3 regions of the Nonomuraea sp. NPDC005650 genome follow, and region 1 is predicted to be linked to each of the others. Evidence: riboswitches for the same ligand, from Rfam matches in the RefSeq annotation. Region 1 holds a riboswitch; each other region holds the start of a gene.
What was found. Region 1 has a riboswitch for thiamine pyrophosphate ahead of tenA (thiaminase II). Riboswitches for the same ligand answer to the same signal wherever they lie in the genome.
Positions count from the first base shown of each region.

Region 1 (4,083 bases):
CGCCGGCGACCTCGAGGTACGCGGCTCCTTCGAGCTCAGCTACCAGCGGCTGCCCGACGACGCCGCCCTGGCCTTCCGCGCGATCGGCCTGCTGGGCGAGCAGTCCGTGCCGGGCTGGGTGGCCGACGCCGTGCTCGACCGGCCCCGCGCCGACGCCGTCGTGGACGCCCTGGTCGACGCGAACCTCCTACGCCTGGCCGGCACCGACCACGTCGGCCAGCCCCGCTACCGGCTCCACGACCTGATCCGCTGCGCCGCCAAGGAGAAGGCGGGCGGCGACACCGAGCGGCACGCGCTGGCCCGGGTGCTCGGCGGCTGGCTGACCGCCGCCGAACACGCCTCCTTACGACTTCCCACCACCCTCTTCGGGCTGACCTCCGACCTGGCGCCCCGCTGGAGCCTGGAGCGGGAGACCCTCGGCCGCCTCACCGCCCAGCCGCTGTCCTGGTTCGACGCCGAGCGGGAGTCCCTGGTCGAGGCCGTACGGCTGGCCGCCGACGCGGGCCTGGCCCAGTCCGCGTGGGGGCTGGCCGCCACCTTGGTCCCGTACTTCGACCTGCACTGCCTCCTGGACGAGTGGCAGCTCACGCACCGCCTCGCCCTGGACAGCGCCCGCGCGGCCGGCGACCGCCACGGGGAGGCCGCCATGCTCCGCGGCCTGGCCCAGGTCTGCCTCTACCAGGACCGCTACGCCGAGGCCGAGGACATGTTCCGGCGGGCCCGCGTCATCTTCCACGAGCTGGGCGACACGCGCAGCGAGGCCATCTCGATCTGCGGGCTGGCGGCGGTCAACCAGTTCTCCAACCGGCACCTGAAGGCGCTCGGGTCCTTCCGGCACGCGCTGGCCATGTTCCTGGCCATCGGCGACCGCAGCGGCGAGGCGTACGCGCGGCAGGCGATCGGGCGCGTCTACCTGTCGCTGCGGGACCTGCGGCAGGCGTCCAGGTGGCTCGGGGACGCGCTGCGGCTGGCCGAGGAGCTCGGCGACGCCCACCGCGAGGGCTGCGTGTCGATGCAGCTCGGCCGCCTGTACGACCTGTCCGCCGAGTCGGAGCGGGCCATGCGCTTCCAGGGGCACGCGCTGGACATCTTCGAGGCGCTCGGCGATCGCCACTGCGGCGCGTACGCGATGCGGAACCTGGGCGGGCTCCAGGTGGCCAGGGGCCACCGGTCGGACGGCTCCGACCAGCTGGAGCGCTCCCTGGTGATCTTCCAGCAGCTGGGTGACCGCAGCGGGGAGGCGGACACGTACCAGACGCTCGGGGAGCTCTACCGCTCCTCCGGGCGCGCCGCGCTGGCCACGCACTACCTGCACCAGGCCCGCGAGCTGCGCAGGGAGCTCAGCGAGTCGTTCGCGTGAGGCCAGGGTGCCTAGGAGAGCCATTGTCCGGTGGGCCAGGTCTCCAGGCGCCAGGCGCTGTCCCAGAACATCCACTCGTACTCGGTGGCCCGGCAGAACGCCTCGTCCATCGCCCGGCGCGTCCCGGGGTCGGCGGTCTCGGCCAGCCGGTCGGCGATGGCCTTGGCCTGCTCGACCGAGGCGGCGAAGGCGGGGTCGGAGTAGGTGCCGATCCAGGTCCCGTACGGGTGCTCGGCCGCGCCCGCCGTGCGTTCGAGCAGCGCCGCGCCGACGTCCTGGTAGACCCAGAAGCACGGCAGCACGGCGGCGGCCAGCACGGGCAAGGGGGCGGCGAGGGCCGTGGCCTGGAGGTAGGAGGAGTAGGCCAGGCAGGTCGGCGAGGTGGCCACGGCCGCCGTCTCCTCGGCCGTCAGCCCGAACTGCTCCAGGTAGCCGGTGTGCAGGGCCCGCTCGACGACCAGCGCCGTGTGCGCGCTCTGCGCGAAGAACGCGGCGTCGGCCGGGGAGGTGGCGCGGGCCGAGGCCGTGGCGAGGACCTTGGAGTAGGCCACCAGGTAGCGCCCGTCCTGGACGAGGTAGAACGCGAAGCGCTCCCGGTCGAGGGTGCCGTCGCCGAGCGCGGTGTTGAACGGGTGGTCGTGGATCGCCTTGAGCAGCGTGGCCGTGCGCGTCCAGAGCTCATCACAGAAGGTCACCGATGACGTCCCTTCGCTAGTGCGAACTAGATCAGGTTCGACGGGTGTGATCTCAGCCCGGCAGCCCGGGCACCCCGCGTCGCGTTCAACGCTAGCAGAAGGCACGGCCCGGTCGTGAGGAAGGCTCGGAAGCTAGACAGCCAGCAGGCCCGTGGGGCCTACCTGGATTCGAACCAGGAGAAGGAAGCTCCCGAATGGCCTCACGACCGGAGGTCGAACGTATCAGGCGGGGATCAGTTCGTGCAGCGTGCCGGGTGTGTAGACGCGCGCCCCCGCCGGGAGGTCGGCCGGCGCCTCCAGGCCGATGTAGGTGGTGTGCCCGGCCGTGGAGCTCTTCGCGCGCAGCAGGTCGGCCAGGTAGCGGACGCGCAGGTAGTCGCGTTCGACGATGGAGCGCACCAGCAGGGAGGCGGTGACGCGGTTGCCCTCCACCTGGTTGAAGCCGGGGTCGCCGTTCAGGTAGAGGTGCAGCCACTTCACCAGCCAGCCGCCGTCGCCGCCGCGCAGGAAGACGAGCGGCAGGGCGACCGCGCCGGAGCCGCGCAGGTCCGACTTCATGCGCACGGTACGCGGCTCGAACGGCCTGCCCTCCTGCGCGGCGTCCCTGGTCATGTATCCGAAGAACGCCTCGGCGGCCTCGTCGAACCGCTCCCCGGCGTAGATGTGCACCTGCGGGATGATGATCGGCTGGGTCGCGGCGGCGAGCAGGATGTTGATGAACTCGGACGCGCCCTCGGGCGCCTCGGTGAGGTCGCCGGAGTACTCGGCGAAATCGTTGGTGTAGTTCGTCCAGGAAATGTGCGTCGGGTTGTCGTAGGAGTCGTCGAGCATGAGGGCGGACAGGTCGTAGTCGGTGCGCTGCCCGGCCTCGCGCCAGTGGACGAAGAACCTGAGCAGCTCGCCGTCCACCGCCGAGACCGAGCCCCGGGGCAGCATGCCGAGGCCGGGCGCGACGGCCTTGCCGGACAGCGGCAGGGCGACGTCGAGCACGTCGGGATCGACGATCAGCTCGCCGGGGTCGGGGAGGCGGCGGGTGATCTCCTCGTCCAGGATGGCCAGGGTCCGCGACAGTGCCTCCTCCGCCAGCGGCGAACGGGAGTCGGGGGTCGCCCACGCCCTGCCGTACCGGTTGGTGAAGACGCGGCCCGCGACGGGGGCGAGCCGGTTCTGCAGATGCTCGCGCAGCGACAGCAGGACGCGGCCGGAGGCGCCGGCGGCGGCTCTTTCCGCCGCATCCAGCACGTCCGTGGCGTCCGGCGCGTCCGTCGCGCGCAGCAGGTGGTCGAGGCGGCGCAGCAGCGCGCCGGGCGCCTTCTCCAGCAGCTTCACCGCCTCGGCGGTGCGGCCCGCCGACAGGGCGGCCTCGACCCTGCTGTCCAGGCTCTCGGCCCGGCGCGTGCCCCTGGCCGTTTCGAAGACGGCGGCGGCGTTGGGGAACTGCGGGTACTCGTGGGGGTGCAGCCGCTCGCCGAGGCGCTTCCACTCCTCCCGGTGGCGCGGCACGTCGCCGAGCTTGGCCGGGGACGCGACCGCGTCCAGGGCTCCCAGCAGGGCGCGGCGCTCGGCGCGGCGGAACGAGCGGAACCTGGTGGGCTCGGCCAGCGTGACGTCGCCGCCCGAGCAGCCGCAGGCGAGCCGGAGCACGTCGGTCACCGTGTCGACCAGCAGCGGCCGGCCGCCCGCGAGGCGGACCTCGTTGACGATCGCGCGGTTCTCGCGCACGGGGATGCGCTCGGGCTCGTCGGCGCAGAACCTGGCCAGCAGCCGCAGCGCTTCCAGGTCCTCGGCGGCCAGGGGCACCTCGGAGCCCGCCAGGGAGAAGTAGAGCTCCCGCGCCTCCGACTCCAGGCTCCCGCCCAGCTCCAGCACGCTCACCCGGTCACCGGCCAGCGGGATCAGCTCGTCGTGCGCGGCCAGCAGGTCCGCGTAGGTGTGCTGGTAACGGCCGTATCCGGGCAGGGAGAGCAGGTTGAGCGTGGAGGTCCGAACGCGTGCGGCGGCGACCGGGTCGAGCAGCGCCTCGCGCAG
Region 1 is NZ_JBEXCR010000089.1:1,794-5,876, forward strand. Features, by position in the region: gene ABZS69_RS65110 (BTAD domain-containing putative transcriptional regulator) at 1-1,360, shown strand, start outside; gene tenA (thiaminase II) at 1,372-2,055, opposite strand; TPP riboswitch at 2,047-2,142, opposite strand; gene ABZS69_RS65120 (hypothetical protein) at 2,278-4,083, opposite strand, start outside.

Region 2 (4,083 bases), on a different contig from region 1:
GTTCATCGGGCCGGACCCGCGCCGGCTCGACCCGGTGCGCAGAGAGTTGGACGCCTACTTCTCCGGCCGCCTGCGCGCGTTCAGCACGCCCGTCGACCTCGCGCTGGCGACGTCTTTCGCCCGTACGGTGCTGCAGAAGACGATCGCGGTCCCCTACGGCACCACCACGACGCTGGAGGCGATCGGCGCGAGCATCGGCCGGCCGCGCGCGCTGCGGGCGATCGGCAACGCGCTGGCCTCCAACCCGGTGTGCGTGATCGTGCCGTGCCACCGGGTGGTGCGCGAGGACGGCGCGCTCGGCGACTACGCGGGCGGCGCGACGGCCAAGCAGCACCTGCTCAACGTCGAAAAGCGCGCGTCGACCAGCCGATCAGCAGGGTGACCAGCGCGGCGACGATGGCCGCACCGAGCGCCCCGTTCATCCACGGCTGCCGGGTGAAGCCGATGGCCTCGCGGGCCGACTGCCAGAAGGCCCCCCACGCCGTGTCCGGGGGCGTGGCGGTCGCCAGCCAGTACGCCACGAAGCCGAGGGCCCACGGCACCAGCCTCGACCAGCGTGAGGGCGCGTCCTCCGCGGTGTTCCAGCCGCGCGAGCCGCCCAGCACGAAGTAGTCCACGGCCAGCACCGCGAACATCGGCACGAAGATCGCCCCGATCACGCCCAGGAACGCCCCGTAGGAGTTGACGTCCACGACCAGGGCGATCGCGACGCTCAGCACGCCGATGGCGACGGAGAAGACGCGCCGGTCCACCCGCGGCATCAGGTTCTGCAGCGAGACCGTGGTGGAGTAGACGTTGGCGAACGACTGGTCCGTCTCGCGCAGCACCAGGATCGCGAAGAACAGCGCGCCCAGCGGCACCGCCACGAACGGGCCGAACACCGACGTCGGATCGGCCGCCACGTTGTCCGCCCCCGCCAGGGCCACCGCGAACACGCCCAGGCCCAGGCAGGCCACCTGGGCCAGCGTGTAGCCGCCGACCACGCCGGTGAACGCGGCCCTGCTCGACCTGGAGTGCCGGGCGAAGTCGGCCGCCATCGGCACCCACGACACCGACAGCGCGATCACGTAGTCCACGGCCGGGGCGAACGCCGTCCAGGACCCGCCGGTGTGCGCGGGCGCGCTGGTCAGGAAGTGCCAGGCGAACCACACCATCGACACGACCACGCCGATGGTGACGTACCGCCGCAGCAGCCTGATGGACCCGAGCGGCCAGATCGTGAGCGCCGTGGTCAGCACCCCCGCCGCGACCACCCACACCTGGTACGGCACGGCGCCGAAGATCGCGCTGGCCGCCTTGGCGATCACCCACAGCTCGAACGCGGCCCAGCCGAGCATCTGGACGATGTTCAGCACCGTGGGGACGTACGAGATCTTTGCCCCGAACAGGCCCCGCAGCAGCACCATCGCGGGCTGCCCCGTCTGGGTGCCGGGCACGGCGGACAGGCCCACCATGGCGGTGCCGATCAGGCTGCCGACCACGGTCGCCAGGAGCGCGGCGGCCAGGCTGAGGGGAGCGTTGCCCAAGGGGTTGAGCAGGAGGGACGCCCCGGAGAAGCCCAGGAGGCTGACTCCGAGGTTCGCCCAGAGCGCGCCCTGGTCGAGCACGCCCAGGGTCTTCGGCGGCCTGCCTTCAAGAGTCAGCGGAACTTCGTCGACGACATGCGTCATCGCGCACTCCCTACGCCGGCATTACCCGGACAGGTTCAGGCGGTCGGCAGCGGATCTATGGCTGCCCTCTCAGCCCGGCGAAACCCCGAGCTCCCGCGACAATCTGCAGTTGGCGCCCTCATCATGCCTTAGTGGCGGCGAAACCGCCACAGTGGGGCCTTCACCAAGGTTTCACGCCACGAACGGCTGCTGCCCGGTCTCGCTGACCATCGGAAGGCGCGCGAACTCCCACGACTGCATGCCGCCGCCGACGTTGACGGCGTCGCGCCCGAGCTGGTTGAGCCAGGCCGCGACCTGCAGGGACCGGCCGCCCACCCGGCAGACGACGTAGACCGTGCGGTCGCCGGGCACCTCCTCGACCCGCCCTTGAATCTGCGTCATGGGGATGTGCACGGCCTCAGGGGCGTGCCCCGCGACCCATTCGTCCTGCTCACGGACGTCGAGCAGGTAAGCGTCTGCGGGAACGGCACTGGCCTCGATCTCAGGAACGGTCATGACTCCATCATCTCGCGCCTGGCGTCGTAGGCCGCACGCGCCTCGGCGATCTCCTCCTGGTGCGCCTCCGTCCAGGTGACCAGCGACTTGATGGTCTCGTGCAGCGTGCGGCCGAGCGGCGTGAGCGCGTAGTCCACCCTGGGCGGCACGACGGGGTGGACCGTGCGGCTGACGAGGCCGTCGCGTTCGAGCTGGCGCAGGGTCACGCTGAGCATGCGCTGGCTGACGCCGTCGATCTCGCGGCGGAGCTGGGTGAAGCGCAGGCTCTGGCAGTCGAGCAGGGCGATCACGAGCAGCGACCACTTGTCCGCGATGCGGTCGAGGATCTGGCGCACCTCGCAGTCCTCGCGGGTGTCCCACTGCCGCACGTCGTAGTCGTCGAGCGGGTCCAAAGGGCCCTCGCAGTTCATTTGAGAAGGCGGGACAGGCGGCGGTCGGCGAGGGGCTTGCCGCCGGTCTGGCAGGTGGGGCAGTACTGCAGCGAGGAGTCCGCGAAGGACACCTCCCGGATCGTGTCGCCGCAGACGTCGCACGGCTGCCCGGCGCGGTTGTGGACCCGCAGTCCCGACTTCTTCTCCGCCTTGAGGTCCTTGGCCGCCAGCCCGTGCGCCCGCTCCACGGCCTCCCCCAGGGTGGTGACGATGGCCTCGTGCAGGTCGGCGATCTGCGCGTCCGTCAGCGTGGCCGCGATCTTGAACGGGGACATCTTCGCCGCGTGGAGCACCTCGTCCGAGTACGCGTTGCCGATGCCGGCGATGATCTTCTGGTCGCGCAGCAGCCCCTTGATCTGGGTGCGGCTGCCGCCCAGGATGCCTTTGAGCGCGTCGACGGTGAAGGACTCGTCGAGGGGGTCGGGGCCGAGGGCGGCGACGCCGGGGATCTCGTCCGGATTTTTCGTGACATAGGCGGCCAGGCGCTTCTGCGTCCCCGCCTCCGTCAGCTCGAACCCGGGCGCCAGTCCCTCCTCGTCGGGCGCCAGCCGGACGCGTACGGCGAGCGGGCCCTTGCCCGGTCGCACGGGCTTGGCCCCCGACAGGTCGTCGCGCCAGCGCAGCCACCCCGCGCGGGCCAGGTGGATGACCAGGTGGAGGCCGTCGCAGTCGAGGTCGAGGAACTTTCCGTGCCTCGCCACGCCGGTGATGGTCAGCCCGCCGAGCGCGGTCACGGGCGGGTCGAACGTCTTGAGCGCCTGGATGGCCACCACGTCGACCCCCAGCACCGTGCGGCCCACGGCCCGCTCGCGCAGGAAGTGGGTGAGCGACTCCACTTCGGGTAGTTCCGGCATGCCACCAGGGTACGTGCGCGCCCCGACCATCCACAGCCTGTGGACGGCTACGGCACGCTCCAGAAGGCCAGCTCGTGCGCCATCCCCTCGGCGAACAGCGCCTCGGCCCGCGCCGGATCCGGACCGGCCTCGTCGATCATCTGCGCGATCCGCTCGGTGAGCGCCGCGAACCCGGGATCGGCGTACGTGTCCACCCAAGCCCGATATCTCGGCTCAACAGGCGGATTCTCCGCCAATATCCGCCCAAGACTCGAATATCCCCACATGCAGGGATAGAGCGCGGCCAGCCCCTCCCCATAGGACGCCGCCGACTCCAGCAGGAACGTCGTGTACGCCGCGCACGCCGGCCCCTTCACCGCCCCCTCCAGATCGGCGCCGAACCCCGCCGACAGCGACCTGTGCAGGCTCAGCTCGTCGTGGTACGTGGTGTGCGCCAGGTCCACCAGGTCACCCAGATGCCCGGCGGGCGCCTGCCAGGCCAGCCGCGCGAACACCCGTACGTAGTCGAGCAGGAACAGGTAGTCCTGCTCCAGCCACGACCTGAACACCGGCTCGGGCAGGTCGCCACGTGCGATGCCGGCCACGGTGGGATGGTCGAGCTGCGCCCGGAGCAGCGGGCGGCCGATGGCGTGC
Region 2 is NZ_JBEXCR010000022.1:136,042-140,124, forward strand. Features, by position in the region: gene ABZS69_RS34890 (methylated-DNA--[protein]-cysteine S-methyltransferase) at 1-382, shown strand, start outside; gene ABZS69_RS34895 (cytosine permease) at 339-1,670, opposite strand; TPP riboswitch at 1,660-1,777, opposite strand; gene ABZS69_RS34900 (rhodanese-like domain-containing protein) at 1,842-2,165, opposite strand; gene ABZS69_RS34905 (helix-turn-helix domain-containing protein) at 2,162-2,575, opposite strand; gene ABZS69_RS34910 (DNA-formamidopyrimidine glycosylase family protein) at 2,572-3,450, opposite strand; gene ABZS69_RS34915 (TenA family protein) at 3,498-4,083, opposite strand, start outside.
Region 2: another riboswitch for thiamine pyrophosphate. It lies ahead of ABZS69_RS34895 (cytosine permease); the one in region 1 lies ahead of tenA (thiaminase II).

Region 3 (4,083 bases), on a different contig from region 1:
ACCACGTGGGCGTCCACGAACTCGCCGCCCACCAGCCGCACGCCGCCCTCGTCCACGGAGTCGACCATGGTGTCGAGCCGCAGGTCGATGCCGTCGTACCAGCGCTCGGTGCGGGCCCCGATCTCGGCGCCGACGGCCATGGCGAGCGGCGCCGGGCCGGCCTCGATCACGGTCACCGCGCACCCGGCGCGGCGGGCGGCGGTGGCCACCTCAGCGCCGATCCAGCCGGCGCCGATGACCGCGACGCGGGCGCCGGGGACGAGCATGGCCCTGAGCTCGTGGGCGTCGTCGAGCGTGCGCAGCACGTGCTGCGGGCCGTCGCCGGGCAGCCTGATCGGCTCGGCGCCGGTGGCGATGACCAGCCCGTCGTAGCCGATCTCGCCCTCGGTCGTCTCCACGACCCCCTCGCGCAGCGCCTTGGCGCTGACCCCGGGCTGGAAGTCCACGTCGATCGCGGCCAGGTCGGTGTCGACGAAGCTGGTGTCGGCGTCGCCGAACAGCACGGCCTTGGACAGGGGCGGACGGTCGTAGGGGCGATGCCGCTCCTCGCCGATCAGCGTGACCCTCCCCCCGAACCCCCGCGTGCGCAACGCCTCCACGGTGCGCACTCCGGCCAGGCCAGCTCCCACCACCACGACTCGGTTCACGTTCATGACCCTAACGTGGGGCGGTGTCGGGGCGTCGCAGCGAGGCCGTAGGCTGGAGGACGTAAGACGCGCGGGAGTCCGGCCGTGACCGGGCTGAGAGGAAGGCTGCCTTCGGGCCTTCGACCGCAAGACACCTGATCCGGATCATGCCGGCGAAGGGAGCGCGGATGGATGTGATCGTGGGCGGCGGGGTCGTCGGGCTCTCCGCGGCCTGGCGGCTGGCCCGCGCGGGGCGGCCCGTCACCCTGGTCGACCCGGCCCCCGCCTCTGGGGCCTCACACGCGGCGGCGGGGATGCTGGCGCCGATCAGCGAGGTGACCTACACCGAGGCGCCGCTGTTGCGGCTCGGGGTGGCGTCGCTGCGCCGCTGGCCCGCCTTCGCCGCCGAGCTGGCCGCCGACGCGGGGCTGGCCGGCCCCGAGGCCCTGGACCTGCGCTCCGAGGGGACGCTCGACGTGGCGTTCGGGGCGGACGACCTGGCCGCGCTGGACGAGCTGGCCGCGTACCTGGACAAGCTGGAGCTGCCCGTCGAGCGGCTGACCGGCCGCGAGTGCCGCCGCCTTGAACCCATGCTGGCCCCCTCGGTGCGGGGCGGGCTGCTGGCCCCCGGCGACTCCTGGGTGGACCCGCGCCGCGTGACGGCGGCGCTGCTCGCCGCGCTCGACCGGCAGGGAGTCCCGCTGGTACGGGCCCGCGTGCGCGAGCTGCTGCGCGACGGCGCCCGGGTCACGGGCGTACGCCTGGAGCCGCCCGGCGGCGACGGCCGGCCGGCCGAGCTGCCGGCGGAGCGGGTGGTCCTGGCGGCCGGGGCGTGGAGCGCCGGGCTGGCCGAGCTGCCGGTGCGGCCGGTGAAGGGGCAGATCATGCGGTTGCGTTCGCCGCAGCCGCTGCTCACGCGATGCGTGCGCGGCACCGTGCACGGCACGCCGGTCTATCTCGTCCCCCGGGGCGACGGCGAGCTGGTGGTCGGGGCGACGCAGGAGGAGATGGGCTTCGACACCAGGGTGACCGCGGGCGGGCTCTACGAGCTGCTGCGGGACGCCAGGGAGCTGGTGCCGGGCGTCACCGAGCTGGAGGTCGCCGACGTGGTGGCCGGGCTGCGTCCGGGCACGCCGGACAACCTGCCGCTCATCGGCCCGAGCCGCACCCCGGGGCTGACGCTGGCCACCGGTCACCACCGGGGCGGCGTGCTCCTGGCGCCGCTCACGGCGGACATCCTGCTGGGCGAAGAGGGCGAGCTGGCGGCGTTGTGCGCCCCTGGGAGATTTCGGGAAATTTCATGATTGTGACGATCAACGGGGCCTCGCACGAGGTGACCGACGGCATGACCGTGGCGCAGGCCGTACGCACATTGACCACGGCCACCACCGGAGTGGCCGTGGCCGTGAACGACGAGGTGGTCACGCGGAGCTCGTGGGAGACGACGGCGCTCAGCGACCGTGACCGGGTGGAGGTTCTGACGGCGGTGCAAGGTGGATGAACTGATCATCGCCGGGGAGAAGTTCTCCTCCCGGCTCATCATGGGGACCGGCGGCGCACCCTCGCTCGACGTGCTCGACCAGGCGCTGGCCGCGTCCGGCACCGAGCTGACCACGGTGGCCATGCGGCGGCTCGACCCGACCGCCCCCGGGTCCGTCCTGGACGTGCTGCGCGAGCGGGACATCAAGGTGCTCCCCAACACGGCGGGCTGCTTCACCGCGGGCGAGGCCGTGCTGACGGCGCGGCTGGCCAGGGAGGCGCTCGGCACGAACTGGGTCAAGCTGGAGGTCATCGCCGACGAGCGGACGCTGCTGCCCGACCCGATCGAGACGTTCGACGCCGCGGAGCGGCTGGTGGCCGACGGGTTCGTGGTGCTGCCGTACATCGGGGACGACCCCGCGCTGGCGCGGCGGCTGGAGCAGGCGGGCTGCGCGGCCGTCATGCCGCTGGGCGCGCCGATCGGCTCGGGCCTCGGCATCCGCAACCCGCACAACATCGAGCTGATCGTGGAGGCCGCGTCCGTGCCGGTGGTGCTCGACGCGGGCATCGGCACGGCCAGCGACGCCGCGCTGGCGATGGAGCTGGGCTGCGACGCCGTGCTGCTGGCCACCGCGGTCACCAGGGCGCGGCGGCCCGATCTCATGGCGGCCGCCATGAAGGGGGCCGTGGCGGCGGGACGGCTGGCGCGGCTGGCCGGCCGCATCCCGCGCAGGCGCTACGCCGAGGCCTCCTCGCCGATGACGCCGTGACCTGAGTGGTGTGCGGGGAGCTGGGACGTTCCAACGGGAACGTCTCAGCATCGGTTTCGGGCGGTGGGGCCCTCCCAGTGGCAAAACGCCCGTAAACTCAGCGGGGTGGATACGACGACTGCGGACCCCCTGGTCGGGCGGCTCCTCGATGGGCGCTACCGCATCGAGAGCCGGATCGCCCGGGGCGGTATGGCGACCGTCTACCTCGCGCTGGACGTCCGCCTGGACCGGACGGTGGCGCTGAAGGTCATGCACCCCTCGCTGGCCGAGGACCCGGCGTTCGTGCGCAGGTTCATCGGCGAGGCCAAGTCGGTTGCCCGCCTCTCACACCCCAACGTGGTGCACGTCTTCGACCAGGGCACCGACAACGACGTCGTGTACCTGTCGATGGAGTACGTGCCCGGCAAGACGCTGCGCGACATCCTGCGCGAGCGCGGCAGGCTGCCCGCCCGCGAGGCGCTCGAGATCATGATCCCGGTGCTCGCCGCCCTCGGCGCGGCCCACCAGGCGGGCATGGTCCACCGCGACGTGAAGCCGGAAAACGTCCTGATGACCGACGACGGCCGGGTCAAGGTCGTCGACTTCGGCCTGGCCCGGGCCATCGAGGCCACCAACCAGACCCGCACCGGCGTGATGATCGGCACCATCGGCTACATGGCGCCCGAGCAGGTCACCACCGGCGCCGCCGACGTGCGCAGCGACGTCTACGCCGCGGGCATCATGCTGTTCGAGCTGGTCACCGGCCAGCAGCCGTACGACGGCGCGACGCCGATGTCGGTGGCCTACCGGCACGTCCACGACACCGTGCCCGCGCCGTCCTCGGTCGTCCCCGACGCGCCGCCGCTGATCGACACGCTGGTGGCCCAGGCGACGGCCCGCGAGCCGGACCAGCGCCCCGCCGACGCCACCGCGATGCTCGTGGCCGCCGTCGACGCGCACCGGATGCTGCCGCGCCTGACCAACCCGCCGGGCTCCCACCCGCAGGGCCCCGCGGCCCCGCACGCCCGGACGCAGGTCTTCAACGCCTCCGGCGCCGCCTCGATGCCTCAGGCCGCCCCCGCCCACACCTTGATCCAGCCGCGCACGGAGGCGCCGGCGTCGCGGCGGCGGCCGGGGTTCAAGCCGAACTGGTTCCTGGTGGCGCTCGCCGGGGTGATGGTGGTCGCGGTCGGGCTGACCGGCTGGTACTTCGCGCAGCCCGAGATGGT
Region 3 is NZ_JBEXCR010000001.1:552,153-556,235, forward strand. Features, by position in the region: gene ABZS69_RS02510 (FAD-dependent oxidoreductase) at 1-653, opposite strand, end outside; TPP riboswitch at 708-825, shown strand; gene thiO (glycine oxidase ThiO) at 815-1,930, shown strand; gene thiS (sulfur carrier protein ThiS) at 1,927-2,127, shown strand; gene ABZS69_RS02525 (thiazole synthase) at 2,120-2,875, shown strand; gene pknB (Stk1 family PASTA domain-containing Ser/Thr kinase) at 2,981-4,083, shown strand, end outside.
Region 3: another riboswitch for thiamine pyrophosphate. It lies ahead of thiO (glycine oxidase ThiO); the one in region 1 lies ahead of tenA (thiaminase II).